4 regions of the Arthrobacter sp. 01L42 genome follow, and region 2 is predicted to be linked to each of the others. Evidence: riboswitches for the same ligand, from Rfam matches in the RefSeq annotation. Region 2 holds a riboswitch; each other region holds the start of a gene.
What was found. Region 2 has a riboswitch for S-adenosylmethionine ahead of AC1DN2_RS12090 (methionine ABC transporter ATP-binding protein). Riboswitches for the same ligand answer to the same signal wherever they lie in the genome.
Positions count from the first base shown of each region.

Region 1: linked by a shared signal. The riboswitch ahead of AC1DN2_RS04450 (bifunctional o-acetylhomoserine/o-acetylserine sulfhydrylase) and the one ahead of AC1DN2_RS12090 (methionine ABC transporter ATP-binding protein) in region 2 are both predicted to bind S-adenosylmethionine.
Region 3: linked by a shared signal. The riboswitch ahead of AC1DN2_RS00585 (aminotransferase class V-fold PLP-dependent enzyme) and the one ahead of AC1DN2_RS12090 (methionine ABC transporter ATP-binding protein) in region 2 are both predicted to bind S-adenosylmethionine.
Region 4: linked by a shared signal. The riboswitch ahead of AC1DN2_RS13995 (DUF1737 domain-containing protein) and the one ahead of AC1DN2_RS12090 (methionine ABC transporter ATP-binding protein) in region 2 are both predicted to bind S-adenosylmethionine.

Region 1 covers NZ_JBFTSL010000004.1:34,051-41,410, reverse strand. Annotated here, with positions in the region: gene AC1DN2_RS04450 (bifunctional o-acetylhomoserine/o-acetylserine sulfhydrylase) at 96-1,412, opposite strand; SAM riboswitch class IV at 1,474-1,589, opposite strand; gene AC1DN2_RS04445 (VOC family protein) at 1,759-2,397, shown strand; gene AC1DN2_RS04440 (CPBP family intramembrane glutamic endopeptidase) at 2,572-3,339, opposite strand; gene AC1DN2_RS04435 (histidine phosphatase family protein) at 3,440-4,120, shown strand; gene AC1DN2_RS04430 (amidohydrolase family protein) at 4,184-5,416, opposite strand; gene AC1DN2_RS04425 (NAD(P)/FAD-dependent oxidoreductase) at 5,428-6,576, opposite strand; gene AC1DN2_RS04420 (glycine C-acetyltransferase) at 7,240-7,360, opposite strand, start outside.
Region 2 covers NZ_JBFTSL010000012.1:28,969-36,328, reverse strand. Annotated here, with positions in the region: gene AC1DN2_RS12110 (acyl-CoA dehydrogenase family protein) at 1-802, opposite strand, end outside; gene AC1DN2_RS12105 (MetQ/NlpA family ABC transporter substrate-binding protein) at 830-1,699, opposite strand; gene AC1DN2_RS12100 (LLM class flavin-dependent oxidoreductase) at 1,732-3,174, opposite strand; gene AC1DN2_RS12095 (methionine ABC transporter permease) at 3,221-3,886, opposite strand; gene AC1DN2_RS12090 (methionine ABC transporter ATP-binding protein) at 3,879-4,688, opposite strand; SAM riboswitch class I at 4,828-4,918, opposite strand; gene AC1DN2_RS12085 (CoA-binding protein) at 5,016-5,441, opposite strand; gene acs (acetate--CoA ligase) at 5,749-7,360, shown strand, end outside.
Region 3 covers NZ_JBFTSL010000001.1:135,395-142,754, forward strand. Annotated here, with positions in the region: gene AC1DN2_RS00575 (Nramp family divalent metal transporter) at 1-1,140, opposite strand, end outside; gene AC1DN2_RS00580 (class I SAM-dependent methyltransferase) at 1,318-2,073, opposite strand; gene AC1DN2_RS00585 (aminotransferase class V-fold PLP-dependent enzyme) at 2,211-3,650, opposite strand; SAM riboswitch class IV at 3,685-3,798, opposite strand; gene hisN (histidinol-phosphatase) at 3,876-4,706, opposite strand; gene rsgA (ribosome small subunit-dependent GTPase A) at 4,783-5,898, opposite strand; gene aroA (3-phosphoshikimate 1-carboxyvinyltransferase) at 5,882-7,285, opposite strand; gene AC1DN2_RS00605 (DoxX family protein) at 7,293-7,360, opposite strand, start outside.
Region 4 covers NZ_JBFTSL010000015.1:47,147-54,506, forward strand. Annotated here, with positions in the region: gene cls (cardiolipin synthase) at 1-1,113, opposite strand, end outside; gene AC1DN2_RS13985 (aminodeoxychorismate lyase) at 1,207-2,175, shown strand; gene AC1DN2_RS13990 (ATP-grasp domain-containing protein) at 2,248-3,201, opposite strand; SAM riboswitch class IV at 3,520-3,633, shown strand; gene AC1DN2_RS13995 (DUF1737 domain-containing protein) at 3,661-3,969, shown strand; gene AC1DN2_RS14000 (rhodanese-like domain-containing protein) at 3,966-4,385, shown strand; gene AC1DN2_RS14005 (O-succinylhomoserine sulfhydrylase) at 4,386-5,594, shown strand; gene AC1DN2_RS14010 (glutamate--cysteine ligase 2) at 5,632-6,816, opposite strand; gene AC1DN2_RS14015 (UDP-N-acetylglucosamine 1-carboxyvinyltransferase) at 6,868-7,360, opposite strand, start outside.

The DNA.
Region 1 (7,360 bases), on a different contig from region 2:
ACCTTTGACAGCCGTGACTGGCGGGTCGCCCCGGAGTGCCGGCGATTCCCGGTGTCATGCCCGTAAAGGTGGGGAAATTCGGCGTGGGCTTCGGCCTAGGCGGACTTGGCCGCGCGGAATCCGGCGTCGAGGTCCGCCAGGATGTCGTCAATGTGCTCCAGTCCCACCGAAAGCCGCACCAGCCCGGGGTTCACCCCGGCGATCACCTGCTGTTCGGGCGAGAGCTGGCTGTGGGTGGTCGACGCCGGATGGATCACCAGCGACCGGACATCGCCGATGTTCGCGACGTGCGAGTGCAGTTCGAGGGCATCGACGAACCGCTTGCCGGCCTCCGCTCCCCCGGCAATGTTGAACGCCACGACGGCGCCGGTCCCCTTGGGCCCGTACTTGCGGCCGCGCTCGTACCAGGGGCTGGACGGCAGCCCGGCGTAGGCGACCGATTCGACGTCGTCCCGCCCCTCCAGCCATTGCGCCACCTTCGTGGCGTTGGCCACGTGGCGCTCGACGCGCAGGCTCAGCGTTTCGATGCCCTGGGCGATGAGGAACGCGTTGAACGGGGACACCGCGGAGCCGAGGTCGCGCAGGAGCTGGACCCGGGCCTTGAGGATGTAGGAGAGATTCGCGCCCAGCGCGCCGCCCGCTCCGAGGTCGCGGGCGTAGACCAGGCCGTTGTAGGTGGGGTCGGGGGTGTTGAAGCCGGGGAACCGCTCCGGGTCCTTCCCGAAGTCGAAGTTGCCGGAGTCCACGATCACGCCGGCGATCGCGGCGCCGTGCCCGCCGAGGTACTTGGTGGCGGAATGGACCACGATGTCCGCGCCCCACTCGATCGGCCGGATCAGGTAGGGGGTGGAGAGCGTGTTGTCGACAACCAGCGGCACGCCGGCCTCGTGCGCCACCCGGGAGACGCCCTCGATGTCCAGGACGTCCTGGCGGGGGTTGGAGACCACTTCGCCGAAGAACAGCTTGGTGTTGGGCTGGACGGCGTCCCGCCACTGGTCCAGGTTGTCCGGGTCCGCCACGAAGGTCACGGAGATGCCGAACTTCTTCAGCGTGTGCGCGAGCAGGTTGTAGGTTCCGCCATAGAGGCTGGGGCTGGCCACCACATGGTCCCCGGCCTCGGCGATATTGAGGATGGCGAACGTCTCGGCGGCCTGGCCGGAGCTGAGCAGCAGCGCCGCGAGACCGCCTTCCAGGCTGGCGACGCGCTGTTCGACGGCATCCTGTGTCGGGTTGCCGATCCGGGTGTAGATGGGCGCGAGCTCGGCGAGCGCAAAGCGGTTCGCGGCGCTTTCGGCGCTGGGGAACACGAACGACGTCGTCTGGTAGATAGGCAGGGAACGCGCGCCGGTGGCGCTGTCCGGCTCCTGGCCGGCGTGGATCTGGCGGGTTTCAAAGGACCAGGCGTTGGACATTGGTGCTCCTCGAGTCACTGGGCACAGCACCGGCCGGGGCTTTCGGCCCGAACCGGAACAGGCGCCGCGCTTGCCCTCCGGCGGGCGCCGGACGGCCAGGTCTTCACCCGGGGCACCCCACCGCGATACGAGGGTTGCCGGCCAGCAAGCCGGGGCTGTGCGCTGGCACTCATGACCTGACTTCAGTGTAGGAATGGCGGCGGAGCCCTGGATAGCTTTGTGACGAAGATGAAGACGGCCGCCGTGACGGAGCATCCGGGGCGCCGCGTTCCGCGCCCCAGGACGTCCCATGACGGTTAGGGGAGCCTAAGCTGAGAGGTCCATCACAAAGTGCCAAGATGATGGCATGCGCATGGATCACGTCTCTTACGCCTGTGAACACGATGGCTTGGCAGCCACCACTGAACGTATTGCGTCTGCCCTCGGCGTTGAAGCCGTGAAGGGTGGAGTGCACCCCCGTTTCGGGACACGCAACATGATTATCCCGCTCGCGGGACACAAGTACCTGGAAGTCGTGGAGGTCCTGAACCACCCGGCCTCCGACAAGGCCCCGTTCGGCCAGGCCGTCCGGGCACGCTCCGAGGCCGGCGGCGGCTGGATGGGCTGGTGCGTCGAGGTTGACGACCTGGCCCCGTTCGAGGAGCGGCTCGGCCGCGCCGCCGTCAACGGCAACCGGAAGTTTCCCGACGGCCGCGAATTGGTCTGGAAGCAGATCGGCATCCTGGGGCTCATCGCCGACCCCCAGGTGCCATACATGCTCAAGTGGGAGGGCGACCCGGAGTTGCACCCGTCCAACGCCTACGCGAGCGATGTCAAGATGTCCGCACTGACCATTGCCGGTTCGGCCGAGCGCGTCACGGAGTGGCTGGGCGAACCGGTTGAAAAGCCGCTGGAAGACGTCGCCGTGAACTGGATCGCGCCGCACGGTACTCCCGGCATCCTCTCTGTCACCTTCGAGACCGCCTCCGGAGCGGTCACGATCTAACGCTCCACCTGCCCCACGCTTCGGCCGCCATCTCTTAGGTGCCAACGATGTCACCTAGGAGACGGCGGCCGAGATCATTTAAGGCCTGCTCCTAATAGCAACGCGGGGTCCCTTCGCGCCCGTCCGGGGGCTCCGGATGGGCCCGAAGGGACCCCGCCTTGCTTTGCGGGGAACTCAGCCCAGGCCCACTGCCTTGCCGAACAGGCTGAACCCCACGAACGCCACGGTGTCCAGGATGGCGTGGGCGATCACCAGCGGCATCACCCGTTTGGTCCGGATGTAGAACAGCGCGAAGACGACGCCCATCACCGCGTTGCCGATGAACGGCCCGAACCCCTGGTACAGGTGATAGCTGCCGCGGAGCAGGGCACTGGCGGCGATGGCCGCCGGCACGCTCCAGCCCAGTTTCCCGAGCCGGTCCAGCAGGTACGCCACCACAATCACTTCCTCGACCACCGCGTGCCGGATCGCGGACAGGACCAGCACCGGCACGGTCCACCAGTACGCGTCCAGGGCGCTGGGGATGATCGCCGTCGTGATCCCCATCGCCCGGCCGGCGGCGTAGAGCCCCAGGGACGGAATGCCGATGAGCGCGGCGAGTCCGAGACCCTGCAGGAGGTCCTTGCCGGGCCGGGCGAAGTCGAAGCCGATCCTTCGGAACGCCGAGGTTCCGCGTTCACCGGCCGGCCAGTGTTCGGTGAGGAAATAGATCACGAGGGCCACCGGGACCAGGGCGAAGATGATGTCCAGCAACTGGTAGGTGAGGTCGAAGTATTCGCGTGCGCTCTGTGAGCGGTTCAGGGTGGATGTCCCCTGGGCCAGCGGCGCCGTGGTCATCTTGTCCAGCAACTGCACCAGGGAGTAGATCGCGGACTGCCCGAGTGACAACCCCAGGACAATCAACACTTCGAACCGCAGCCGACGGCGGGAGGGAACCAACATGGTTCTATCTTGCCTGCACTTGCCGATAGTTTGCTGGTGCCCGCGTGGTGCCGGCCGCGCCGGCACCCCCGGCTTTTTGGGAGCCCTATGCTTGGGGATTATGAGTGCGCCCCGGAAAATCATCTTGATCCGGCACGGCCAGTCTGCCGCCAATGCCGACACCTCGATCTACAACCGTGTTCCGGACTACCGGATCCCGTTGACCGCGCTGGGCCTGGAGCAGGCCACCGCGGCCGGGGAGGAGGTCCGGCGCCAGCTGGACGGCCGCCCGGTGTGCGTCTACGTCTCCCCTTACCTGCGCGCCTACCAGACCCTCGAGGCGCTGAATCTCGGTCCGCTCGTGGAGCGGGTGATCGAGGAACCGCGCCTGCGCGAACAGGACTGGGCCAACTTTCAGATCGCCGGCGACATCGAGGACCAGAAGGAGCTCCGCAACGCCTACGGGCACTTCTTCTACCGCTTCCGCGAGGGCGAGTCCGGTTCCGATGTGTATGACAGGATTTCTTCCTTCATGGAAACCCTGCACCGGCACTGGTCCCGGCCCGGCTATGCCCCGAACGCGCTGTTTGTGACGCACGGATTGACCATGCGGCTGTTCTGCATGCGCTGGTTCCACTGGTCGGTGGAATATTTCGAGTCCCTGAATAACCCCGAGAACGCCCAGGTCCGCACCCTGCTGCGCACCTCGCACGGCAAGTACGAGCTCGACAAGCCCTTCACGCAGTGGGAGAAGAGGCGCGTGGACGAGACCGTCCTCGACGCACCGCCCATGATGTTCTAGGGCGGCCCGTCCGGGGCCGGAGCCAGCCGGGTCAGCGGACCGGCTCGCTAACGGACCGGCTGGCTAACGGACCGGCTGCGCTACACCGGCGCGCCACACCGCGTGCGTCAGGGGGATGCCGGGCCGGTAGGCCAGGTGCGTGGCGGAAGGCGCGTTGAGCAGGTGCAGGTCCGCGCGGTGTCCGACGGCGATCGAGCCCACCGCGCGTGCGCCGTCGGCGTCGCTTCCGGACTCCCGGCTCAGGGCCAGCGCGCCGCCGTAGGTCGCGGCACGCACCGCCTCATGGACGCTGAGCCGCATCTGCAGCACGGCGGTGGTGACGCAGAACGCCATGGAGCTCGTGTAGGACGTGCCGGGGTTGCAATTGGACGCCAGCGCCAGCTGCACACCGGCGTCGAGCAGTTCACGACCGGGGGCCAGCGGCTGCCGGGTGGAGAGATCGCAGGCCGGCAGGCACGTGGCGACCGTGCCGCGCTGCCCGGATCCAGGCGTGCCGCTGCCGCCGGCGGCGTCCCAGCCGGACCAGCTGCCGGCAAGGGCATCGACATCCGCGGCCGAAAGGTAGTTCACGTGGTCCACGCTCGCGGCGCCGACTTCCACCGCCAGCCGGACGCCGGGGCCCTCGCCGAGCTGGTTGCCGTGGACGCGCAGCCCCAGCCCGGCGGCCTTGCAGGCCAGGAGCACCCGGCGGGACTGGTCCTCGTTGAACGCGCCCTGCTCGCAAAAGACGTCGGCCCAGCGGACGTAGGGCCGAACTGCGGTGAGCATCGGCCCGCAAACCAGCTCCGTATATTCCTCCGCGTCCATCCCGGCGGGCACAAGGTGCGCCCCCAGGTAAGTCACCTCGTCCGCCACGGTGGAGGCGATGCGGGCGCTGCGGGCCTCGTTCTCGAGGTCCAGGCCGTAGCCGGTTTTGGTCTCCAGGTAGGTGGTGCCCTGCGACACGGCCTCCGCGACGCGGCCCATCGCCAGCCGGGTCAGGTCGAAGTCGCTCGTGCTCCGGGTGGCGCCGGTGGTGACGGCGATCCCGCCGGCGCTGTAGCTTTCTCCCGCCATCCGGGCCTCGAACTCGGCAGTGCGGTCCCCCGCGAAGATCAGGTGCGTGTGCGAGTCGACCCAGCCCGGGAGGAGCGCCCGGCCACCGGCATCCACCCGTTCGTCCGCGGCCGGGGCGTCGGCCGCGGGCCCGAGCCAGGAAATCCGCTCCCCCTCGATTACCACCGCCGCGTCGCGGAGGACGCGGTGTTCCGCGTCCTGGGTCATCAGTTCGGCGATATTGGTGATGAGGGTACTCATGGATCCATTCTTCAGCGCCGGATGGACCAGCGGGTCGCGGCCAGCGCCTCCGCTGTCCGGGATGCCGGACTGGCCTCGGTGGACGGGGACACGGCCAGGGACACGGCCGGGGTCAGAGCCGGGGCGGAGCCCTGGCCGGCGAGGATCAGCCCGGCGGCCAGTTCCGCGACGCCGGATGAGGTCTGGAATCCGTACCCGCCCTGGCCGGCGAGCCAGAAGAATCCGGTGGCCTCGGCGTCGAACCCCACCACCGGGACGCCGTCGGCCGCCTCCGTCCGCAGCCCCGTCCAGGCCGTGCGGACGTTCCGGATCCCGAGCGTCGTGATCTCGTTGAGCCGGGCGATGACCCGTTCGATGTCGCCGGGATAGGGCCGGGCGTCCTCGGGTCCGCTCGGCACGTGTTCGGCGGGCGAGATCAGGACCTGGCCGTTGTCCGGCCGGAAGTAGAAGCTGTCATCGGCCGCCGCCACCATCGGGCTGGCTTCCGGGAGGGGATTCTCGACGTCGACGATCGCCGCGGTGCGCCGGTACGGCTGCAGGCCGAGCTTCTCGACGCCGCTGAGGACGGCGAGCTCGTCGGCCCAGGCACCGGCGGCATTGACCACGACGGCGGACTGGAAGCCTTCCTGCCCGGCGCCCAGTTCCCAGCCGGTGCCCAGCCGCTGGGCGGAATGGACCCTGGCGCCGGTAATGATGTCCACGCCGCCGGCCACGGCGAGCCGCCGGTGGTCCTCGAGCAGCACGGGAGCGTTGCAGGCGAAGGACCCGGTGTCCAGCCCGGCGGCGCTGAACGAATCCGGGACCAGGGCCGGGCACAGATCCAGTGCCTCGGCGTGGGTGATCCGCTGCATGTGTCCGCTTGCCTCCGCCCGGACGGTGGCGTCGTCCCCGATCAGCATGAAGCTGCGCGGGGTGAGCACCGGTTCCGGACGTTCGGCGTCCTGGGCCGCGATGAGGTCGAGCGTCCGGACGGTGAGCTCCTGGACCACAGGCGGGCCGTAGCTGGGAATCAGTTGCCGGGCTGAGCGGGCCGAGGTGTGGTACGCCAGGGTCTGCTCGGCTTCGATCAGGGCCACGCTGCAGTGCCCGGCCAAGGCGGAAGCAAGGGACAGGCCGGCGATCCCGCCGCCGACAATTACGACATCGTAATGAGCTGACATGATCCCATCCTTGCAGATCGTCGGGTCAGGTGATCACGTCCCGGTATCTGGCGTTTACCGCAACCTGCGCCCGGGCGAGCAACGTCAATCGGGTCCCACGGTCATCACCTGCGGCGTTGTTGGGTCCCAGGGCGTTGAAATCCAGTGGCTCACGGCGTTCTCGGCACATGCCGTCTCCACGATTCCGAGTTTGGCGGCAACCTTCTTGGAACCCCGGCTGCTTGGACAAATTGTGCACGCAGCCCCGGGACATGCCCTGCCATGGTCCGCACGACTGGACATGTCCCTCGTTGCGGCGGGCCGGCCCGGGACATGCCCTTCGTTGGTCGTGGCCGTTGGACATGGTGGCATTATGTCCAGTCCTCGCTGCCAGAGCTGGGCATGTCCCGCGTTGCGGCGGGCCGGCCCGGGACATGCCCCTCGTTGGTCGTGGCCGTTGGACATGGTGGCATTATGTCCAGTCCTCGCTGCCGGAGCTGGGCATGTCCCTCGTTGCCGCCTGCCGGCCCGGGACATGCCCTTCCCGGGTCCGCCCGGCTGGGCATGTCCCGCAGCAAGCAAGCGGAGGAAGCCGGGATGAACGAGCAAGGCCGGGGCAAGGCCGGGCAGGGTGGGGCCGGACCCCGTGCTGAAAGCGGGGGCCCGGCCCGGCGATCAGGCGGACTAGGCTGCTGCCACCGCCGCGCGGCTGCGCACGAACGCCTGGACGCAGGCCTCGACGTCGTCGGCGCTGTGTGCGGCCGAAAGCTGGACGCGGATCCGGGCGGCGCCCTTGGGCACCACC
Region 2 (7,360 bases):
GCGCCCTCGCGTCGGCCAGCGCCGCCCGGCCGATGCCCGCCAGGACGGCGAGCAGGACCAGCTGGAAGAAGGCCGGCTCGTGTGTGGTGGATTCCGAGCGCCGGATGATGTTGGTGTCCGGCACCACGGCGTCACGGAAAATCGTGGTGCCGGTGCCGGTCAGCTGCTGGCCGAACCCGTCCCAGTCGTCGAGGATTTCCACTCCGGGCTGGGTGGTGCTGACCACGGCGTACTGGCGGCCCTCCACGCCCTCGGTGCTGGCCATGACGGCAATCCACTCGGCGAAGATGGTGCCGGTGGTGTAGTACTTCCTGCCGTTCAAGAGCCAGTCCCCGCCGTGGCGCGTCAGCTTGGTTCCGGTGGTGCCGAGGACATTGCCGGATTTCTCCGTGGCGGCGTTTCCAAAGATCTCGCCGGCCACCACTTTCGGGTACCAGCGGTTCCGGAAGTCCGCGGATTCCAGGCCGACGGTTTCCACGAACGCGAAGTGCGAGCGGTAGAGGTGGGCCACGGAGGAATCCGCCTCGGCGAGTTCGATGAGCAGCCGGAAGAAGGGCTCAAAGCCGATGCCGTCGCCCCCGTGTTCCGTGGGCACCCGCAGCCGGCCGAAGCCTTCCTCGTTCAGCCAGCGGACCTGTTCGAAGGGCAGGACCCTGTCCTGCTCGCGGGCCAGCGCGCCCTCCGCGATCCGGGCAAACACGGGCCGGAAACGCTGCGCCAGCCTCTCGTAGGCGGCTTCGGCCGACGGCGCTGATGGTGCTGATGGTGCTGCGGGGGCTGTGGTCTCTGGTGCGTAGGACATGCGTTCCCTTGGTTGCTGGTGGCCGGGCTAGAGCTTGGCGGCGTCGGCGGCGGGATCCTGGTCCCAGGGGGTGGGCAGGATGCCCTTCTGGTAGCTGGCAAACCAGGCCTTGACCTCCGGTGACTGGAAGGCGGCCTTGAGGGCCGCGGCCTTCTCCGACCCGGCAAAATCCTTCCGCCCGGCAACCACGATCCGGAACGGGACCTGGTCCGCATCCGTTTCGAAGGCCAGCGCGTCGTCCTTGCTGTGCCCGGCATCCGCGGCCATCCGGGCGACCAGGAAGCCGGCGTCGACATCAGGAAGGGTCTTGGCGAGGGACTGCTGGTCCACTTCCACGAACTGCAGCTTCTTCGGGTTGGCCGCGATGTTCTTTTGCGAGGTGTGGATCACGGTGGCGTCAGACAGCTCCAGCAGGCCGGCGTCGCGCAGCATGAACAGGGCACGGCCGTTGTTCGCCGGGTCCACGGGAATGCCGATCTTGGCGCCGTCCGGGAGCTCGTTCAGGGACTTGTACTTGTCAGACCAGATGCCGCCCGGGGCGCTGTAGACGTAGAACAGTCCCACGTTCTCCAGGCCCTTGTCCTGGTTGAACTGCTTCAGGTAGGCGTTGTGCTGGAAGAAGTTGGCGTCGAATTCGCCGTTGGCCACGGCCAGGTTGGGCTGGATGATGTCCGTGACGTACGTGGGCTCCAGGGTCCAGCCCTGGGCCGCGAGCAACTTCTGGGCCAGCTTGGTCGGTTCCTGGTACGGGGCGGACTCGGTGACGATAATCTTGATCGTCTTGCCGCCGCTGGCGCCGGCGCCGCCGGGGTTGGTGAGGCCGCAGCCGGTCAGTGCCGCGGCGGAGACAGCACCGGCACCGGCGAGGGCATATTTGAGGAAATTTCTACGCTGCATGGTCTTGGTCCTTTGTGGTGGTTCGCGCTGGGCTATGACTGGGCGGTAACGCTGGCGGGCTGGTTTTCGGCCGCCGCGGAGAATTCGGTGAAGGCTCCCCGGAAGGCCGCCGCGGGGTGGCGTCCGTTGAGCCGCGGCCCGGCGCCGAAGAGCTTCTCGCGCAGGGTTCCCGGCGCGTAGCCGGTCTGGGCGAGGCCGCGGCTGCGCAGTTCCGGCAGCACACCGTCGATGAAGTCGGTGTAGGAGCCGGGGATGGTCTGGTTGATGATGTTGATGCCGTCGATTCCGGCGTCCTGCCACTGCTCGAGACGGTCGGCAATCTGGTCCGGCGTTCCCACCACCCGGTTGGCCCGGCTGCGGTAGAGCGCAATGTCGCGGAGGGTGGGGTTGCCGCCGCGGACGGAGGCGCGGATAGCCGTGAGATGTCCCTGGCTGCCTTCCGTTTCAAGGTCCCCGAGCGGGGTGTCCAGCGGCAGGCCGCCGAGGTCGACGCCGAACCCGCCGCCCACGTGGGCCAGCAGGGCCTCAATGTCCAGGCTGTCCTCGAGCTCGTCGGCCTTGCGGTGCGCCTCGGCTTCGGTGCCGCCCACCACGAAGTGCATGCCCTGGAGGAACTTCACGTCATCCGGATGGCGGCCGGCGGCAACGGCCTGTTCCCGGACGGCCGCGGTGTACTTCGCGGCCACCTCGGTGCTCGGCGCGAGGGTGAAGGTGGCCTCGGCGTTGGCGGCGCAGAACTGCTGGCCGCGGCCGGAGCTCCCGGCCTGGAAAAGCACCGGGGTGCGTTGCGGTGAAGGGGCCGCGAGGTGGGGTCCGTCGATCGAGTACCGGGGCCCGCGGTGGTAGATCTTGCTGACCTTCTCCGGGTCCGCGTGGACCCCGGTCGCCTTGTCCCGGAGCAGCGCGTCGTCTTCCCAGGACCCTTCCCACAATTTGTAGGCGGCCTCGACGTATTCGTCCGCCCAGTCGTAGCGTTCGTCATGCTTGGTCAGCTCGGTGGCGTTGAAGTTCCGGTGCGCGTTTTCCAGCACGCTGGTGACGATGTTCCAGGCCACGCGGCCGCCGCTGATGTGGTCCAGCGTGGACATCTGCCGGGCGAACTGGAACGGATGGCTTTGAATCACCGACGACGTCGCGGCCAGCCCGATCTCCCGCGTTCCCGTGGCGAGCGCGGACAGCAGAATGAGGGGGTCGTTGGACGGCACCTGCAGGCCCTTTTTCAGCAGAGATGCCCACCCGCCGTCGTAGTCGCCGTAGAGACCGACGACGTCGGCGAAGAAGATCGCGTCAAACTTGGCGTCTTCGAGCTGGCGGGCCAGGTCGATCCAGAGCTGGAGTTCGTTGAACCGGTGCTGCTGGGCTTCCGGGCGCCGCCACTGGCCGCCCATGATGTGGCTGGACGTGTTCATCACGAAGGCGCTGATCAGCAGGCGCGGACGGGGTCCGTCGAAACGGATACTGGGTGTTGAAGTCATGGGATGCTTTCCGCTGTGGGAGGTGGGACGAGGGTGCTGCCGGCGCTCAGAGGCGCTTGTCCAGGCGCCGGGCAACATAGGATCCGCCCAGCTGAACGATGGTGACCAGCAGGATCATCAGGACAATGGCGGTGATCATGAGCGGCGTTTCGTAGCGGTAATAGCCGTACCGGATGGCGAAGTCGCCGATTCCGCCGCCGCCCACCAGTCCGGCCATCGCCGAGTACGAGATGAAGCTGACGGTCATGATGGTGATGGAGCTGACGAGTCCGGGCTTCGCCTCCACAATCAGGACGTCCCGGACGATCTGGGACCTGCTGGCGCCCATGGACCGTGCCGCTTCGACCACTCCGCCGCCGAGTTGGCTCAGGTTCTGTTCCACGAAGCGGGCGAAATACGGAATGGCGTTGAGGGTCAGCGGGACAATGACGGCGGCCGTGCCGATGGTCGTGCCGACAATGAACCTGGTCACGGGAATGATCGCGATCAGCAGGATCAGGAACGGGAACGAGCGGAGCAGGTTGACCAGCCCGTCCAGGACCCGGTGCAGCTTTGGCCTGTGCTTGAGCCCGTTGGGACCGATGGTGTAGAGCAGGACACCCAGCGGTGTCCCGAGCAGCACTGCCAGCGGGATGGCCACCAGCAGCATGGTGAGGGTCTGTCCCATGGCGACGCCGATTTCGGGCAGGACTTCCAGGATGCGGTCAAGCATTGATCAGGCCCTCCGACGCGGCTGTGGTGTGGGTGCCCCTCCCGGAGCGGTCCAGCTGGATCTCATCGGAGACCAGGTAGCGGCCGATCGACGTCGCCGGGTGGAAGCCGGGGCGCTGGAGTTCGGCGAGGTCGAGCTGCTCCACCACCCGGCCTTCTTCCATGACCGCGACGTTGTCCGCGATGGCCTTGATGACATTCATCTCGTGGGTGACCACCACGATTGTGATGCCGAATTCGGCGTTGACGTCGGCCAGGTATTGCAGGACCGATGACGTCGTCCGGGGATCCACGGCCGACGTCGGCTCGTCGCAGAGCAGCACTTTGGGCCCGGTGGCAAGGGCGCGGGCGATCGCCACCCGCTGTTTCTGGCCCCCGGAGAGTTTGGCCGGATACGTTCCCGCTTTGTCGGCGAGGTCCACGATTTCCAGGGTTTCGGCGGCCCGCCGCCGGCGTTCCGCCTTCCCGACGCCGGCGAACTTCAGGGACAGCTCCACATTTTCCTGGGCTGTGAGGTTGTTGAGGAGATTGAAGTGCTGGAAAATCATGCCGATGTCATGCCGCTTGGTCCGGAGCTCGGCGTCGGACAGGGTCACCAGGTCCACGCCGTCCACCAGGACGCGGCCCGACGTCGGGCGCTCGAGGAGGTTGATGTTGCGCAGCAGCGTGGATTTGCCGGCGCCGGAGAACCCGATGATGCCCTGGATGGTGCCCCGCCTGATGTGCATGCTGACGTCATCGACGGCCGTGAAAGGTCCCGCGGCCGAAGCGAATGACGTGCTGACGTTCTGGATCTCGATCACAGGCCCCCACCTGCTCGGGGCCGCGGCGCTGCCGCTGTCTGCGTGTTCATGATTTCCTCCGGGCTCGCCCGAGGAAAGCCCTGGGTCCTGGCTTCCGGGCAGCGCTGAGCGAAGCCGGGGAGCCTCAGAACACAGTGGTTCTCCATCGGTCCTGGCGGTAGCACCGTCCTCAAAGGAGGGGGTTGCTGCGGCGTCACGGAGCCAGATCTCTCAGCCGCTCGGGATGGTTACGAGTCCATCTCACACGGCAGGAGGCCGGATACAGAAAAAGCCGGTCACATTTTGTAACCGACTCTTCCCGATCTGTTGATCGTCATTCCCGGGCCGTTAGATGCCCACGCGCCAGCCTTCGCGGGCGGGGCACGCGTTCACGACGACGTCCAGCCCGGCGGCCTTGGCCCGGTCCGTCGCGGCGTCGTCGAAGACGCCCAGCTGCAGCCAGACGGCCTTGGCGCCTACTGCGATGGCCTCGTCTATGACTGCGCCCACCCTGTGGGAGTTGACGAAGCAGTCCACGACGTCGATCGGGTGCTTCTCCGCCGGGATGTCAGACAGGGAACGGTACCCCTTCTCGCCGTGGACATCGTCGCCCGGAAGGTTGACCGGAATGATGGTCATGCCCATCCGGTCCCGGACATAGAGGGAGACCTCATACGCCGAGCGCCATTCGTTGGTGGTGAGGCCGACCACCGCCCACGTGCCTTTGGTTCGCATGAGGCGGTCAATGACTGCCGGATCGTTAACATGGGCCATGCATCAACCTTACTCCTGCGACCTTTCCGGGCAATTGTCGAATAAATGAATGATTTGGGCAGGACCCACGCCGGGTGAACGAATATTACGGCGCTCCCGGACGCCGATTTTGCGGAATCGTGCATCTGAAGTTCTAGTAGGTAGTGACCATCCCGAGCGGCCGAGAGACCTGGATCGATGACGCCGCAGCAACCCCCCGGTGACGTGAGACGACCATTCCCACGCAACCGCTCCGCCCTCCTTCGGTGAAATTCGAGGGAGCCGGAGCAACCAAGGGTGCTACTGCCAGGACCGATGGAGTGCAGCAATGACCCCTGAGAATTCTTCCGCCCTGCCCACCTTTGCCCGGACTGCGTCCGAGGCATTCCCACAAACCACTTCGGACGCGACGGCGAACGAAGCAGGGCTGCGTGACGCGCCCGGCTCCTCTCGCGGCTCTTCGGGGTGGTCCCTGAACGAGTCCACGGACGGCGCAGTGCACGGCGTCCCCGCCGATGGGCCGGCGCGTCACCGCAGCACCACCTTCGGAAACCACCTTCCCCGGCACGGCGGCGCCGTGACCGCGGGAACTGTCCAGGCAGAGACGGTTGCGTTCTGGGAAACCCAGGCTCTCCGCCTCGACTGGGCGGACCTGCCCGGCGGCGCGACGGAGCAAACCAAGCCCTGGCACACCGCGCACCGCCGGATCCCGGCCGACGTCGAGGCCGGCACCGGACCTCAGATCACCTGGTTCGAAGGGGGCAGGCTCAATGTCGCCTACAACTGCGTCGACCGCCACGTAGCGGCGGGGCGCGGAGACAAGGTGGCCCTGCACTTTGAGGGCGAGCCCGGCGACCGCCGTGCCGTCACCTACGCCGAACTCCAGCGCGAGGTCTCCAAAGCCGCCAATGCCCTCCTGGATCTCGGTATCACCAAGGGCGACCGGGTGGTCATCTACCTCCCCGTCATCCCCGAAACCGTGATCATCACCCTCGCGGTGGCCCGGATCGGTGCCATCCATTCCCTGGTCTTCGGCGGATTCTCCGCCGAGGCCCTGAAGTTCCGGGTGGAGGACACCGGCGCCAAGCTCCTGGTCACCACCGACGGCCAGTTCCGCCGCGGCACCGCCGTGCCGGTCAAGGACAACGCGGACGCCGCCGTCTCCGGCGACAACGCCATCGAACACGTCCTGGTGGTCAACCGGACCACTCCCGCGGACGAACTGGACACCGTTCCGATGACCGCCGGCCGCGATGTGTGGTGGCACGACGCCGTCGGCACCGCCTCCGAGACTCACGAAGCCGAGGCGTTCGATGCCGAGACGCCGCTGGTCATCATGTACACCTCCGGCACCACCGGCAAGCCCAAGGGCCTGGTCCACACCTCCGGCGGCTACCTCACACAGGCGTCATGGAGCTTCGAGCACCTGTTCAGCAACCCCGACCCCGGGCTGCGGGAGGAGGACGTGCACTGGTGCACGGCCGACCTCGCCTGGGTCACCGCGCACACCTATGAGCTCTACGGCCCGCTCTCCAACGGCGCCACGCAGGTCATCTTCGAGGGCACGCCCAACACCCCGCACCCGGGCCGGCACTTTGAGATCATCGAACGCTACGCGGTCACGCAGTATTACACCGCGCCCACCCTGGTCCGCTCCCTCATGGGCTGGTTCCCGGACGGCGTCCCGGACACGTACGACCTCTCCTCTATCCGTCTTCTCGGCACGGTAGGCGAGGCCATCAACCCCGAGGCCTGGCGCTGGTTCCGGACCAACATCGGTGCCGGCACCGCCCCCGTGGTGGACACGTGGTGGCAGTCCGAAACCGGCGCCACCATCCTCTCCCCGGCACCGACGGACGCCGCGTTCAAGCCCGGCTGCGCGGCCCGCCCGCTGCCCGGCGTCAGCACGCGCATCGTGGACGACGCCGGCAACACGGTGC
Region 3 (7,360 bases), on a different contig from region 2:
GACCAGGACAAAGGGAATCCCGAAGCTGAGGACCACCTGGCTCAGGACGAGCGCCCAGGTGGGGTCGAAGCCCACCGCCAGCAGCACGACGGCGGGGATGAGGGTCACGACGCGCCGGGCCATGACGGGGATCCGGATCTTGAGCAGGCCCTGCATGATGGTGCCGCCGGCATAGCAGCCCACCGAGGTCGATGCCAGGCCGGAGGCGAGCAGCCCGACCGCGAAGATCACGCCGACGATCGGGCCGAGATTGGCGGTGATGGCCGCGTGCGCGCCCTCGATCGTGTCCGTGCCTTCTTCGCCGCCGAGGGTGGAGGCGGCCAGGAGCAGCATGCCGATGTTGACCAGTCCGGCGATCGCGAGGGCGGCCACGACGTCGAACCGGGTGGCCCGGACCAGGCGCGCGATGGCCGCCGGGGGAACATGCAGGTGTTCGTCCGGCCGGTGCCGGTCCCGGGACAGGGCCGAGTGGACGTAGATGGCGTGCGGCATGACGGTGGCCCCGAGCATGCTGGCGGCCAACAGGACGGTGTCCGGGCCCTGGAAACCGGGCATGAGCCCGGCCAGGGCGGCCCCCGGATCGGGCGGGCTGATGAACAGCCCGGCCAGGAAGCCGACTGTGATGATGCCGAGCAGGAACATGATGATGAATTCGAACGGCCGCTGTTTCTGCCGGGCCTGGACCGCGAGCAGGAGCATTGACACGGCGCCGACAATCACGGCGCCAAGGGGGAGGGGCAGGCCGAAAAGCAGGTACAGGGCGATTGCGCCGCCCACCACCTCCGCGAGATCGGTGGCGGCGGCGACAACTTCGGCCTGCACCCAGAAGGCGCGGCGCCAGAACGGCTTGAGCCGTTCACCAAGGATCTCGGGAAGGCTCTTGCCCGTGACGATCCCGAGCTTGGCGGACTGGTACTGGACGAGGACGGCCATGACGTTGGCGGCCACGAGGACCCACACCAGCAGATAGCCGTACTGCGCTCCGGCGGTCAGGTTGGCGGCCACGTTTCCGGGGTCCACGTAGGCGATCGACGCCACGAAGGCCGGTCCCAACAGGCCGATCAGCGCCCTCCGGGCCCCCGGGTGTTTGTAAGTGGGGGCGTCCTGCGCCGGTTGCCCGTGTCCCGTTAGCTCCAGCACTGCCAGCTCCTGTGATTGGCGCGTCGGCGTTGACGCGATGATCGGCGCCGGCCGGAAAACAGCCGGTGTCAAAGTTTCGTGTGCCTATAAGAATTTATTAGGCATACCGAAACAATAAGCCCGGCGGGCGCTGCGTGCAATCCGGGGGAATCCGGGGGAATCCGGGGTGAGCGTGCATCAGGCCCGGAAGGCCCGCCACGTCTGGGTCAGGTAGGGCAGCCGGAGCACCTCGCCAGGGATGTGTCCCAGGTGCTCGTGCAGGTACCAGGCGAGGTTGTCGGTGACCTTGGCCCGGGTGGAGTCCGATGCCGCGAGATAGTAGCTGCGGGACTTGGCCAGCTCCTGGATGTCCTCCGTCGTGACGGAATCCTCCCAGCGCGTCAGGTGGCTCTCCAGCCCGGTGAACTCGGGGCCCACGGCCGGACGGAAGTGTGGTTTGTGGACGTCCCCGGCGTGCATGATCCGGGAGAGCCGGTGCACCCAGGGCACGCTGGTGTCCAGCTGGTTCCAGATCAGGCCCAGCACGCCGTGCGGCCGCAGGATCCGGGCAATCTCGGTGCTTGCCAGGCCGGGGTCGCACCAGTGCCACGCCTGGGCGACCGTGACCAGGTCAAAGGACTCCGGCTCGAGACCGGTGTCCTCGGCGCTGCCCTCGATGGCGGTGACGTCCGGCAGGGTCCGGCGCAACTGCCCGAGCATGTCGGCAGAGGGGTCCACGGCCACCGTGCCCAGTCCGCGTTCCGCCAAAAGGGAGGTGAACTTCCCGGTGCCCGCGCCAATGTCCGCGGCGTCCCTGGCTCCCGACGGGACCAGCCAGTCGGCTGACTCCTGCGGATAGCCGGGGCGGACGCGCTCGTAGTGCTCCCCGCCGTCCTGGAAGCTTTGTCCGAGTTCCTGGCGCCGCACGCTGTGCAGCTTCGGTCCGCTGTGCAGTTTCGGTCCGCTGTGCGGCTTGACTCCGCTGTGGAGCCTGGGGCCGGCGCTTGCCACGTGCGATCTCCTTCGGGAAGGTCCTGCTGGTCTCAGATACCTTTCGAATTTACCGCACCCGCGCCGGGCCCCGATCCTGCCTAGTCGAGGGTGCAGGGCGCAGCGCCGGCGGTGCCCGGGGTGTTCGGCGCCCAGTGGGGATAGCTGCGGGTATCGTTGGCCGGCACCCAGCGGCCCGCGTCCACCACGTAATCCCAGCCGAGTCCGTTCTGCCGCAGCTGCTGCAGGCCGGCCAGCAGGCGTTCGGCGTCCTCAAGCCGTGAGCCGAGGCCGAAGCTGGCCCGCAGGGAGCCGGCGGGCAGGCCGAGCCGCTTGAGCAGCGGGTGGGCACAGAAGCGGCCGTCGCGCAGGCCAATGCCGTGTTCGGCCGACAGGTAGGCGGCCACCAGTCCGGCGTCGTAGCCTTCCACGGAAAAGTTCACGACGCCGATCGTGCCGGTGTCCGGCTGATCGCCTCCAGTGGAAGAAGCAGGGGAAGAATCGGAAGCCGAATCGGCAAAGATCCGGTGCACGGTTACTCCCTCGATGCCCTGGAGGCCCTCGACGAGGAAGGACCGGATGGCGTCCTCGTGGGCCTGCCACTGCTCCGGGTCCAGGGCCGCAATGACCTGGGTGGCGCGGGCGAGGGCCGCCGCGCCGAGGACGTTCGGCGAGCCGCCCTCATGCCGGGCAGGTCCCGTGGTCCAGCTGACGGAGTCGAGCCGGGCATCGCGGACCGCGCCGCCGCCGGCCAGGTGCGGGGTGCCGGCGTCGAGCCAGTCCGTCCGCCCCACCAGCACGCCGGCGCCGAACGGGGCGTACAGCTTGTGTCCCGAGAAGGCGAGGTAATCGACGTCGTCCGCGGCGATATTGATCCGCCGGTGCGGGGCGAGCTGCGCGGCGTCGACAACGATCCTGGCGCCGTATTCGTGCGCCAGTGCGGCCAGGGTCCGGATCGGGAGGATCTCCCCGGTGACGTTGGAGGCGCCGGTGACGGCCAGCAGGCTCACCCCGCCGCGGGCGAGTTCGTCGCGCAGGCGGTCCACGGTGGCCGCGAGGGTGGCGGCGGCCACGACGCTGCGGTGCGGGACATTCTGCCAGGGCAGGAGGTTGGCGTGGTGTTCGATGTCGAGGTAGAGGACCTCGCCCGCGGGCCGCCCGTCGCGCAGCGGCAGGCAGCCGGCCAGCAGGTTCAGGGAATCGGTGGTGTTGCGCGTGAAGATCACGGAATCGCCGGGCCGGCCGCCCACGAAGTCCCGCACGATGTCCCGGGCGTTCTCGTAGACGGAGGTGCTGATCTGTGATGCGTAGCCGGCGCCGCGGTGCACGCTTGCGTAGTACGGCAGGATTTCGTTCAGGTAGGCCGAGACCACGGACAGGGCCGGTGCGGAGGCGCCGTAGTCGAGGTTGGCGTAGCGCGCGTGGCCGCCTGTGATCAGCGGGGCCTGGATTTCAGCCCCGGTGACGGCTGCCAGCGGGCGGGCCGCGAGGGCAAGCCGTGCATGGAATTCAGTGGCGGCGGGGAAAGTGGCAGTTGTCATGGGACCTCACTCGAACAGGACCCCACACCGTGGGAATCCGCGCTTGCCGGGTCCGTTCCGGACCGGCCAGGTCGTCACCCGGGGCACCCCACCGCGACTGGAGGGTTGCCGGCCAGCAAACCGGGGTTTAGCGCTGGCACTCGTGACCTGCATCGAGCGTAGGACATCGGCGCAGCCGGGGAAAAGGCGGCCGCCGATTGTGAAGCGGAATATTACGGGCGCGGATCAGTTGTTCGGGTGGGCCTGGAAGAGGTCGTCGAGTCCGGGGTTGAGCCGCTTGAGCACTTCCGAGTGCAGGATCGAATTGGTGGCCAGGGCGTTGCCGCCGAAGGGGCCGTCCTCGCCTTCGAGCGAGGTGAAGCGGCCGCCGGCCTCGGTCACGATCGGCACCAGGGCGGCCATGTCATAGAGATTCAGCTCGGGTTCGCAGGCGATGTCCACGGCGCCCTCGGCCACGAGGCAGTACGACCAGAAGTCACCGTAGGCGCGGGTCCGCCACACTTCCTCGGTCAGGCCCAGGAACTCATCCAGGTTCCCGCGTTCCTTCCAGCCGCCAAGGCTGGAGTAGGACAGCGAGGCGTCCTCGAGATTGGAGACGTTGGATACCTTCAACCGTGTGGCGGCGGCGAGCGAGCGGCCCGTGTAGGCGCCTGCACCCTTGGCGGCCCACCAGCGCTTGCCCAGTGCCGGCGCGCTGACGACGCCGACCACCGGCTCGCCCTCATCGACGAGGGCGATCAGGGTGGCCCAGACCGGGACGCCGCGGACAAAGTTCTTCGTGCCGTCGATCGGGTCGATGATCCACCGGCGGGAACCGTGGCCCGAGCTGCCGAACTCTTCGCCCAGGACCGCGTCACGCGGACGTGACCGGGAGAGCTGGCCGCGGATGGCCTCTTCCGCGGATTTGTCGGCATCGGTGACGGGTGTAAGGTCGGGCTTCGTCTCGATCCGAAGGTCGAGCGCCTTGAAGCGGCTCATGGTCTGGGAATCGACCGAATCTGCCAGTACATGGGCAAGGCGCAGGTCATCGTTGTAGCTCGAAGCGGGTTGGCTCATGGTTCCAAACTACCGTCAAACCGGGCCCCCGGGCGGGAGGCCGCGGCTCGGCGCCGCCGCCCCGCTGCCGGTCCGGCTAGGAGACGGTGCCCAGTTCCTTGGTTTCCTGCGCTTCCATCCGCGGGTCCGTGCCCAGCAGCCGGCGCAGGGACGCGAGCCTGGCCGGTCCCGAGGGCCCCGCGTGCCCGGCCGCAACCCACTTGTCGACGCCGCAGTTGACGGCGGTGGAGTCATGCTTGCAGCCGCGTTCGCAATCATCGGTGCCCGGTTCCAGGTCCGGGAAGGAACGCAGGATCCGGTCCGGGTCCACGTGGGCCAGACCGAAGGACCGGATGCCGGGGGTGTCGATGATCCAGCTGCCGGCAGGGGCATCGTTGACTTTGAGCGCCAGTGCGGAGGAGGACGTGTGGCGGCCGCGGCCGGTTACCGCGTTCACGCCTCCCGTGGCCCGCTCGGCCCCGGTCAGGGCGTTGACCATGGTGGACTTGCCGACGCCGGAATGGCCCAGCATCACGGTGACCTTGCCGTCGAGGTAGTCGCGCAGCTGGGATACCGCGTCCTTGTCGAGCCGGGCGGAGAGCCCGTCGTCGGAGCGGGCGTCGATGCCGGAAGCGGCGGTGTCGGCGGTCTTGGAGATGATGACGGGGAAGTCGAGGTGCTGGTAGTTGGACAGCAGCTCGGCGGGATCCTTGACGTCGGCCTTGGTGACGAGCAGCAGCGGCTCAATGCCGGCGTCGTACGCGGCCACCAGCGCGCGGTCGATGAAACCGGTCCGCGGCTCGGGGTTGGCAGCGGCGACCACCACCACCAGCTGGTCGGCGTTGGCCACGACGGCACGTTCGATCGGGTCCGTGTCGTCGGCGCTGCGGCGCAGCAGCGTCTTGCGGTCCTGGATCCTGACCAGCCGCGCCAGAGTGTCGGGCTCGCCGGTGACATCCCCGACCAGGGAGACGAAGTCGCCGGCAACCACCGGGTTGCGGCGCAGTTCCCGGGCCCGGGCCGCGATGATCTTGCGTTCGTCCGCGGTCCCCTCGCCGACGACGGCGGTGTAGCGGCCGCGGTCAACGGTGATGATGCGTCCGGTGACGGCGTCATCGTAGCTGGGCCGGTCCTTGGTGCGGGGCCGTGTGCCCTTCTTGTTCGGCCGGATCCGGACGTCGGACTCGTCCCAGGAATCAGTGCTGCGTGCCACCGGCGGTGTCCTCATCTGCGGCGGGTCCCTGGGCCAGCATCGCTTCCCAGAGTTGCGGGAAATCGGGCATGGTCTTGGCCGTGGTTGCGATGTCCTCGACTTCCACGCCGGCTACGGCAAGGCCGAGGATGGCGCCGGCGGTTGCCATGCGGTGGTCCGCGTAGCTGTGCACGACGCCGCCGTGCAGCGCGGCCGGGCGGATGATGAGGCCGTCGGGGGTTTCTTCGGCGTCCCCGCCGAGGCGGTTGATTTCGGCGACGAGGGCGGCGAGCCGGTCCGTTTCATGGCCTCGGAGGTGGGCGATGCCGCCCAGCCGTGAGGGGCCGGTGGCGAGGGCGCACAGCGCGGCTACGGTGGGGGCGAGTTCGCTGGTTTCGTCGAAGTCGCCGCCCTTGATCTCCGGGCCCCCGCTGACGGTCAGGGTGCCGCCGTCAACCGTCACCGTGGCGCCCATAGCGGTCAGGATTCCGCGCCAGAGATCACCCACCTGGGTGGTTTCCGCGGGCCAGTTCGGGATCCGCACGGTGCCGCCGGTGGCCAGGGCCGCCGCGAGGAAGGGGCCGGCGTTCGAGAGGTCCTGCTCGATCCGGACGTCGAAGGCGCGGATCGGGCCGGGGGAGACAACCCAGTGGTTCGGCACCGAGTCGTCGACCGCCACGCCCACGCCGCGCAGCACGGCCACGGTCATGTTGATGTGGTCCAGGCTCGGCACGGGCTTGCCGACGTGCTCCAGGTGGAGTCCCTCGGTGAAGCGCGCCCCGGCCAGCAGCAGGGCGGAGACGAACTGGGACGAAGCGCTGGCATCGATGACCAGGTGGCCGCCGCGCACCTCGCCCGAGCCGTGCACCGTGAACGGCAACGACGACGCCGGACCGCCGTTGGGTGCGGTGACTGCCACACCCAGGCCGGCGAGGGCCTCGATAATGGTGCCCATGGGGCGTTTGCGGGCGTGCGGGTCGCCGTCGAAACGGGACTCACCGCGGCGCAGCGCGGCCACCGGCGGGACAAAGCGCATGACCGTGCCGGCCAGGCCGCAGTCGATCGCCGTGTCAGCCGCCGCGGTGTCCATGCTGATCGGGACGATTTCCAGGTCGGGGCCGAAGGCGCCGTCGCCGGGCACTTCCGTGACGGTGGCCCCCAACTGCCGCAGGGCCTCAATCATCAGCGCGGAATCCCGGGAGTGCAAGGGAGCCCGCAGCCGGGAAGGTCCGTCCGCGAGGGCGGCGAGCACGAGGTACCGGTTGGTCAGGGACTTGGAGCCGGGAACGGTGACAGTGGCATCGACCGGCCGGGCGGCGAAGGGGGCGGGCCAGTGCAGGCCGGCGTCGGCTGCATGGGCGCCGGCAGGGTGGGACGGGGCAGCTGCAGAGGGGGTGGTGCCAGTCATTACCGTCTTAGGCCCCGGCAGAGTGGTCTACGGCTTTGCGCACGACTTTGTCGGCCTTCTTCAGCTGCTTGTTGG
Region 4 (7,360 bases), on a different contig from region 2:
GAAGAGCTCGACGTCGACGCCGCGCTGCGCCGCCGTCGTCACCGCATACAGCAGCGAGTCATCAGGGACGAAGTACGGGCTGCAGATCGAGATCTTGCGCTGAGCCGAGTAAATCAGCGTGTTGAAGAGCCGCAGATTGTTTTCGGTGATGAAGCCGGGGCCGCTGGGCACAACCTGGGCGGTGATGTTGCCGGCGTGCAGTTCGGGCCGGTGCGCGAGCTGTTCCTCAATGGATTCGTCGGTCTCGCTGAGCCAGTCCGTGGCGAAGACGACGTTGAGCGTGGTGACGATCGGTCCACGCAGGCAGGCCATCAGCTCGACCCATTCGCGGCCGATCTTGCGGTGCTTGGGGTTGTTGTAGGAGGGCTCGATCAGGTTCTGCGATCCGGTGAAGGCGATCTCGCCGTCGATCACCATGATCTTGCGGTGGTTGCGCAGGTCCGGTCGGCGCCACTGCCCCTGCAGCGGGTTGAGCGGCAGCATGGGCCGCCAGCGGATCTTGCTGGCCTTGAGCCGGGCGATCAGCTTGCGATAGCCCTTGATGCGAAGCGTGCCAAGGTGATCGAACAGGACACGGACCTCGACGCCGCGCTCGGCGGCCTCTTCCAGCGCAGTCAGCAGATCGTCCGTGACGTGGTCCGAGCTCATGATGTAGAACTCGGCGTTGACGAAGGACTTTGCGCCGCGGACCGCCTCGGCCATCGCCTTAATGGAGTCGGGGTAGCCGGGCAGCAGCTCCACTTGGTTACCGTCCACCATCGGCAGCGAGCCCAGCGTCTTGTTCAGTTCCGCGGCGGAAGCCACCCATTCGGGTCCGGCGTAGCGGCTTTCCAGCATCGCCAGTTCTGAGGTCCCGGCGCGCACTCGGGTATTGACCGCGTCCTGCTGCGCGCGGCGCTTGCGGGAGAGCCGGAAGTTGCCGAACAGCAGGAACAGGAGCAGGCCGATGGTCGGCACGATGAAGATGCCCAGCAGCCAGGCCATCGCGGTGGTGGGCCGCCGGTTTCCGGGGATGATGCCCAGTGCCAGCACTCGGATGGCGAAGTCGATCACGGTCAAAATCAGAATCGCCCAGGACGGTAAAGTCTCCGCCAGCGGAAATGGCCAAAACACAGGCGAACCCCTCAACGTACAAGCCACGCGGAACAGTTCCGAACGGGCAGTGACCAAATCCTATCCCGGGACCACCGAGACTAAGCTTTAGCCATGACCACTCCTGCCCCTGTTCCCGCGCCCGCGACCGTTCTGGTCTTCCTCGACCCGGCGTTCGACGGCGGCCGCGTTGCCGACGCGTCGCAGCCGCAGCTGATGGCCACGGACCTGGGCGCCACCCGCGGCGACGGTGTTTTCGAATCCCTCCTGGCCGTCGGCGGCCGGCCCCGCAAGATCCAGGCACACCTGACCCGGCTGGCCGGCTCTGCCCGGCTTCTGGAGCTGGACATCCCCGCCGAGGACGCATGGCGGCGGGCGGTGGAAACCGCCATCCGCGAGTTCCGGGGGCAGGAACCCGCCGCGGCTGCAACGGGCGGCGCGGAGCAGGACGAGGTGGTGGTGAAGCTGATTGTCACCCGCGGGCCGGAGGGCGCGGCTGCCCCCACATGCTGGGTCCAGGCCTCCGCCCCGGCGGCCGCGGGACGGCGGCAGCGCGAGACCGGGATCGACGTCATCCTGCTCGACCGCGGCTACGACAGTGAAGTCGGCGAGCGCGCCCCGTGGCTCCTGCTCGGCGCCAAGACCCTTTCCTACGCCGTGAACATGGCGGCGCTGCGCTACGCCCACCGGCAGGGCGCCGACGACGTCATCTTCACGTCCGCGGACGGCCGGGTGCTGGAAGGTCCGACGTCGACCGTTCTGCTGGCCCACCTGGAAACCTCGGACGACGGCGCCGGCGGCGTCCGCACCATCCGGCGGCTCATCACGCCCCAGCTGGACAGCGGCATCCTGCCCGGCACGTCACAGGGCGCCCTGTTCACCGCCGCCAAGGCCGCCGGCTGGGAGCTGGGTTACGGCCCGCTGGAGCCGAAGGACCTGCTGGACGCCGACGCGGTCTGGCTGATCTCCAGCATCCGGCTCCTGGCCCCGGTGAACCACATCGACGGGCAGGAAATCGGCACCCCGGAACTGCGGCGCCAGCTCACGGCCGAACTCAACGCCCTCTTCGCGACCATCGAATAGCAACGCGGGGTCAGCTACGGCCCATCCCATGTCCCCGGATGGGCCGTAAGTGACCCCGCGTTGGTGTTGCGCTCACCCCAGGGCGTCAGCGGGCACTGCCGGGCACAGGCGGAACGAGGCCGGGTTGAACGCCGGGAGCATGAACGTTGCGAGCACGGCGTCGAGCATTTCCGGGGCCCAGGTGCTGTTCTCCCCCAGGGCCGCGCAGACACCCAGCACCACGGGCGTTCCGTCGGTGCGGCGGCGGATCTGGACCTGGACCGGCCCGGTCAGCCCGAGCGTGCGGACGGCGGCCAGGCCCAGCTTGCGCACATCGCCGGCCTGGTTCGCCGGCACCCTGCGGCTGACCTCGTCGCTGCCGGCGCGTCCATACGGAGTCCTGGTCTTCTCGAGGACCACCGCCACCGGCGCCATCGCGTTGCGTGCCGGGGTGCCGAACACCAGGCACACATAGTCGGCGCCCGGGATAAATTCCTGGACCAGTTGCCCCGCCGGCATGTTCTTCCAGCTAACGGAGTCGGTTCCGGCCAGCAGGTGGACACCATGGGAGCCTTTGAAGACCCGCGGCTTGACCACCACGGGGCCGCTGAGGCCGGCGAGGGAAGCCGGCGCGGCGGCGAGGTCGCCCGGAACCGCGAACCGGGGCACCGGGATGCCGGCCGCTTGCAGCGCCCAGGTGGTGAACAGGTGGTCGTTGGCGAGGGCCACCGCGGCGGGGTCGGCCACGATGATCCGCACATCCTGGGCGAATCCGGCGCGGGCCGCGGCCAGGACCGGGAGTTCCACGGTGAGGGTCGGAATGATGACGTTGATGGCTTCGCGGTCCACCACCCGGCGCAGGTCCAGGACCATGTCCGGGTTCGTCGCCGGCAGGAGCCTGACCGCGGCGGCGGGAGCCTCCCCGGCCTGGCGGGTGTCGGCACGGGCGTCGGAGCCGAGGTACGGGAGGCCCCGGGCTTCGAGCTGGGCCGCGACGGCCCGTCCGGCGGCGCTTGTAATCCCGGTAACGAGTATGCGCGGGCCCACGATTGCTCCATTCCGCCGTCACCGGCCGGACCGCGGCTGCGGCTCCGACCGTTCCAGCCACCGATTCCCAGACAGCTTGTTGATGGACAGACGAGTCGATTCCGGGACTGCTTGATTCACACATTGCTCGAATCACCTGCAGCTCCGGCCGACTCGTCGGACCTAATCCCCCCAGTAAACGGAGAAACGTCCCGGCAGACACGAGTGGGCTGTACCCGAAACTGGAGCCCGCCACTACTCGCCCGGGCCGCGGTCCGGTTACGGAACATGACGACGGCGGCGGTGCGGGCCGGCGTCGCAGGTGTTACGTTTTTGGGGAGTAATGAGAACCGGTGCCAAGCCCTGACTGGCCGGTCGGCAACCCTCCCTTTCGCGGCGGGGTGCCTCAGGTGAATACTCGGCAATCGAGAATTCGAGCTGCAAGCGTGAAAGAGGAGATCCGTCGTGACCGACACGTCAATACCCACAACAGCCGCACCCGGCACAGCACCCGGTACCGCACCCGGGGGCGAGGAGAGGCTGGCCTACCGCCTGTTCACCGGGGCGGATGACCGCGCCTTTTGCGAGCGGGTGTCAGCCGCCCTGGCCGAGGGTTACGTGCTGCATGGAAGCCCCGCCGCCAGCTTCAACGGAAGCACCGTGATCGTGGCGCAGGCGCTGGTCCTGCCGGCCGCGATTGCCAGTGCGGACGCCGCCGTGGCCAATGCGGTTGATGAGCTCGACGCCGACGAATTTGGCGCCGACGGGGCCTTCGCGGGCCACGCATGAGCTACGCCGGAGACCTCAGCCCGCAGGAGGCGTGGGCCAAGCTGGAGGCCGGAGCCATCCTGGTGGATGTCCGGACCGAGGGCGAATGGGCCCACATCGGCATCCCGGACACCGCGGCCGCGGGCGAGAGCCGCAACGATCCGCTCTTCATCCAGTGGAACCTCGCCGGCGGCACGCCGAACCCGCACTTCGTGGAACAGCTAAGGCAGCAGGCGCCGGAGGACACCGCCGTCGAACTGGTGTTCCTTTGCCGTTCCGGGGCCCGGTCGATCGCGGCCGCGACGGCCGCGACGGCCGCCGGCTACACCTCGTACAACGTCCTTGAGGGCTTCGAAGGCGAGACCGACCGCTTTGGCGAACGCACCGTCAATGGCTGGAAGAACCGCGGCCTGCCCACCAACCTCGGAAAGATCTAAGTGACTTTCAATCCCGACGCCGCCGGCTGGGCGGCCGACACCCAGGCCGTCCGTGGCGGCCTTGACCGCACCGGCTTCCAGGAAACCACCGAGCCGATCTTCCTCAATTCAGGATTCGTCTACGAGTCCGCGGCCGCCGCCGAGCGCGCCTTCACCGGTGAGGACGAGCGCTTCGTCTACTCCCGCTACGGCAACCCCTCCGTCGCCACCTTCCAGGAGCGGCTCCGGCTGCTCGAGGGAACGGAGGCGTGTTTCGCGACGGCGTCCGGCATGTCCGCCGTCTTCACCGCCCTGGGCGCGCTGTTGGCGGCCGGCGACCGGGTGGTCGCGGCCCGCTCGCTGTTCGGCTCGTGCTTCGTGATCCTGAACGAAATCCTGCCGCGCTGGGGTGTCGAGACGGTCTTCGTGGACGGCCCGGACCTGGAGCAGTGGAAATCCGCGCTGTCCGAGCCGACCACGGCGGTGTTCTTCGAGTCGCCGTCGAACCCGATGCAGGAAATCGTGGACATCGCCGCCGTGAGCAAACTGGCGCACGCGGCCGGCGCCACGGTGGTGGTTGACAACGTCTTCGCCACCCCGCTGCTCCAGCGCTGCGGCGACCTCGGCGCGGACGTGGTGGTCTACTCCGGCACCAAGCACATCGACGGCCAGGGCCGCGTCCTGGGCGGGGCCATCCTGGGCACCAAGGAATTCATCGACGGGCCCGTCAAGCAGCTCATGCGGCACACCGGTCCGGCCCTTTCGGCGTTCAACGCCTGGGTGCTCACCAAGGGCCTGGAGACCATGGCCCTGCGCGTCAACCATTCCTCGGCCTCCGCGCTGCGGCTGGCCGAATGGCTCGAGGGACAGCCTGCGGTCGGCTGGGTAAAGTACCCGCTGCTGCCGTCCCACCCGCAGTACCCGCTCGCAGTGCAGCAGATGAAGGCCGGCGGGACCGTGCTCACCCTGGAGCTGCAGCCCTCCCCCGGGCGCACGGCGAAGCAGGCCGCGTTCGCACTCCTGGACGCGCTGCGGATCATCGACATCTCCAACAACCTGGGCGATGCCAAGACGCTCATCACGCACCCGGCCACCACCACGCACCGCGCGATGGGCCCGGAAGGCCGCGCGGCGATCGGGCTCAGCGACGGCGTGGTCCGGCTCTCGGTGGGCCTGGAGGACGTCGATGACTTGATCCGCGACCTCGGCCAGGCGCTCAAGCAGGTCTAGGGCTTCCGCCGCACCCGCAACTGTTGCGGGCTCCCGGTCAGGCCGGGCGCAACCGGCCCAGGGCCGAACGATTGTCTGCCGGCCCCTCGGTGGCGGGCCCCTCGGTGGTCAGTTCGATGGCCCGCTCGACGACGGCGGGCAGGCCGCCGGCCCGGAACGGGCCGCGCTGCAGCTGCGAACCGGTACCCTCTGCCAGAATCCGCTCGACGCCCTCGCGCGCCAGCTCCAGCTCGCCCTGTTCCTCAAGCACCGGGGCCACGAAGTCCACGAGCGCCCTGACCACGTCCGCGGCCGGGGCCGGGGTGAAGGTTCCGAAGTCCAGGAGCTCCCCGCGCAGTCCGCAATTGCTGGCCTGCCAGGCGGCCATCCGCAGCAGCAGCGTGGGCACCGGGGCGGGATCGACGCCGTCGTTCCATTCCCGGGCGGCCGACTCCACGAGGGCGCGCACCAGTACGGCAATCAGGGCAGCATCCTCGGCCCGCAGGCAGACATCCGCGACCCGGATCTCCACGGTGGGATGCTGCCGGGCCAGCCGCGCGTCGAAATAGACCATCCCCTCATCCATCAGGACGCCGCTTTCGACCAGCCGGGTGACCACGCGGCGGTAGATGGGCAGGCTGCCGAAGATCATCGTGGGACCCGAGCCCGGCCAGCGGTTCCAGGCCTGGGTGCGGTAGCTTTCGAATCCGGTCTCGGCCCCATTCCAGTAGGGGGAATTCGCGCTGAGTGCTATCAGCACGGCCAGCTTGTCGCGGATCCGGTCCATTACCGCCACGCCCTCCTCCGGGGACTCCACAAAGGTGTGGACGTGGAGGCCGCAGGTCAGTTGGTTCCGGACGGTGAGCCCGAAGCGCTGCTGCATGGTCATATAGCGCGGATTCGGCGTCAGGTGGGTGGCGGAGCCTTGGGGCGACGTGGCCAGGGCCGCGACGCGCCCGCCGTGCGCCCGGGCGGCCTGGTCCGCAAGGGACCGGCCACGCCTGAGCTGCCGGAGCAATTCCGTGTACTCCAGGCACGGATGCGTCTGGGTCTCGATCTGTTCGAGCTTGAGCTCGTAGCTGAAGTCGGCGCCTTCGTGGACCGGTTTCTGTGCCGGGAGAACCCTGGCGGCTCCCTGTTGCGGCGGCACCAGACTCGGCAGCATGAGGTCAGCGAGGGCAAGCAGCATCCCCGATTCGGGGTCCACTATCAGCAGTTCTTCCTCCACGCCGAAGGTGCGCATGAATCTATTGTGCGTCAGGATCCGCCGAAACGCCCCACACCAACGCGGGGCTCAGTCTTGGAAATACTCGATCTTCGCCCCGATGGTGTTCAGCCGCTCGGCCAGGTCCTCATAGCCGCGTTCAATGACATAGATGTTCCGCAGCTCCGAGACGCCGCGGGCCGCCAGCATGGCCAGCAGCAGGCAGGCGGCGGGGCGGAGGGCCGGCGGGCAGCCCACCTCGGCCGCACGCCACTTGCTGGGCCCGTTGACGTAGATGCGGTGCGGATCGAGCAGCTGGACCTGGGCGCCGAGCTTGTTGAGCTCGGTCAGGTAGATGGCCCGGTTCTCGTAGACCCAGTCATGGATCATGGTCTGGCCGTGGGCGTTGGCGGCGATCACCGCGAAGAAGGGCAGGTTGTCGATGTTCAGCCCGGGGAAGGGCATGGGGTGGATCTTGTCCTCCGGCGCCCGCAGCTCCGAAGGCTTGGTGGTGACGTCCACCAGGCGGGTGCGGCCGTTGCGGGCAAAGTACTCCCCGGAAACTTCGAGCCGCTGGCCCATC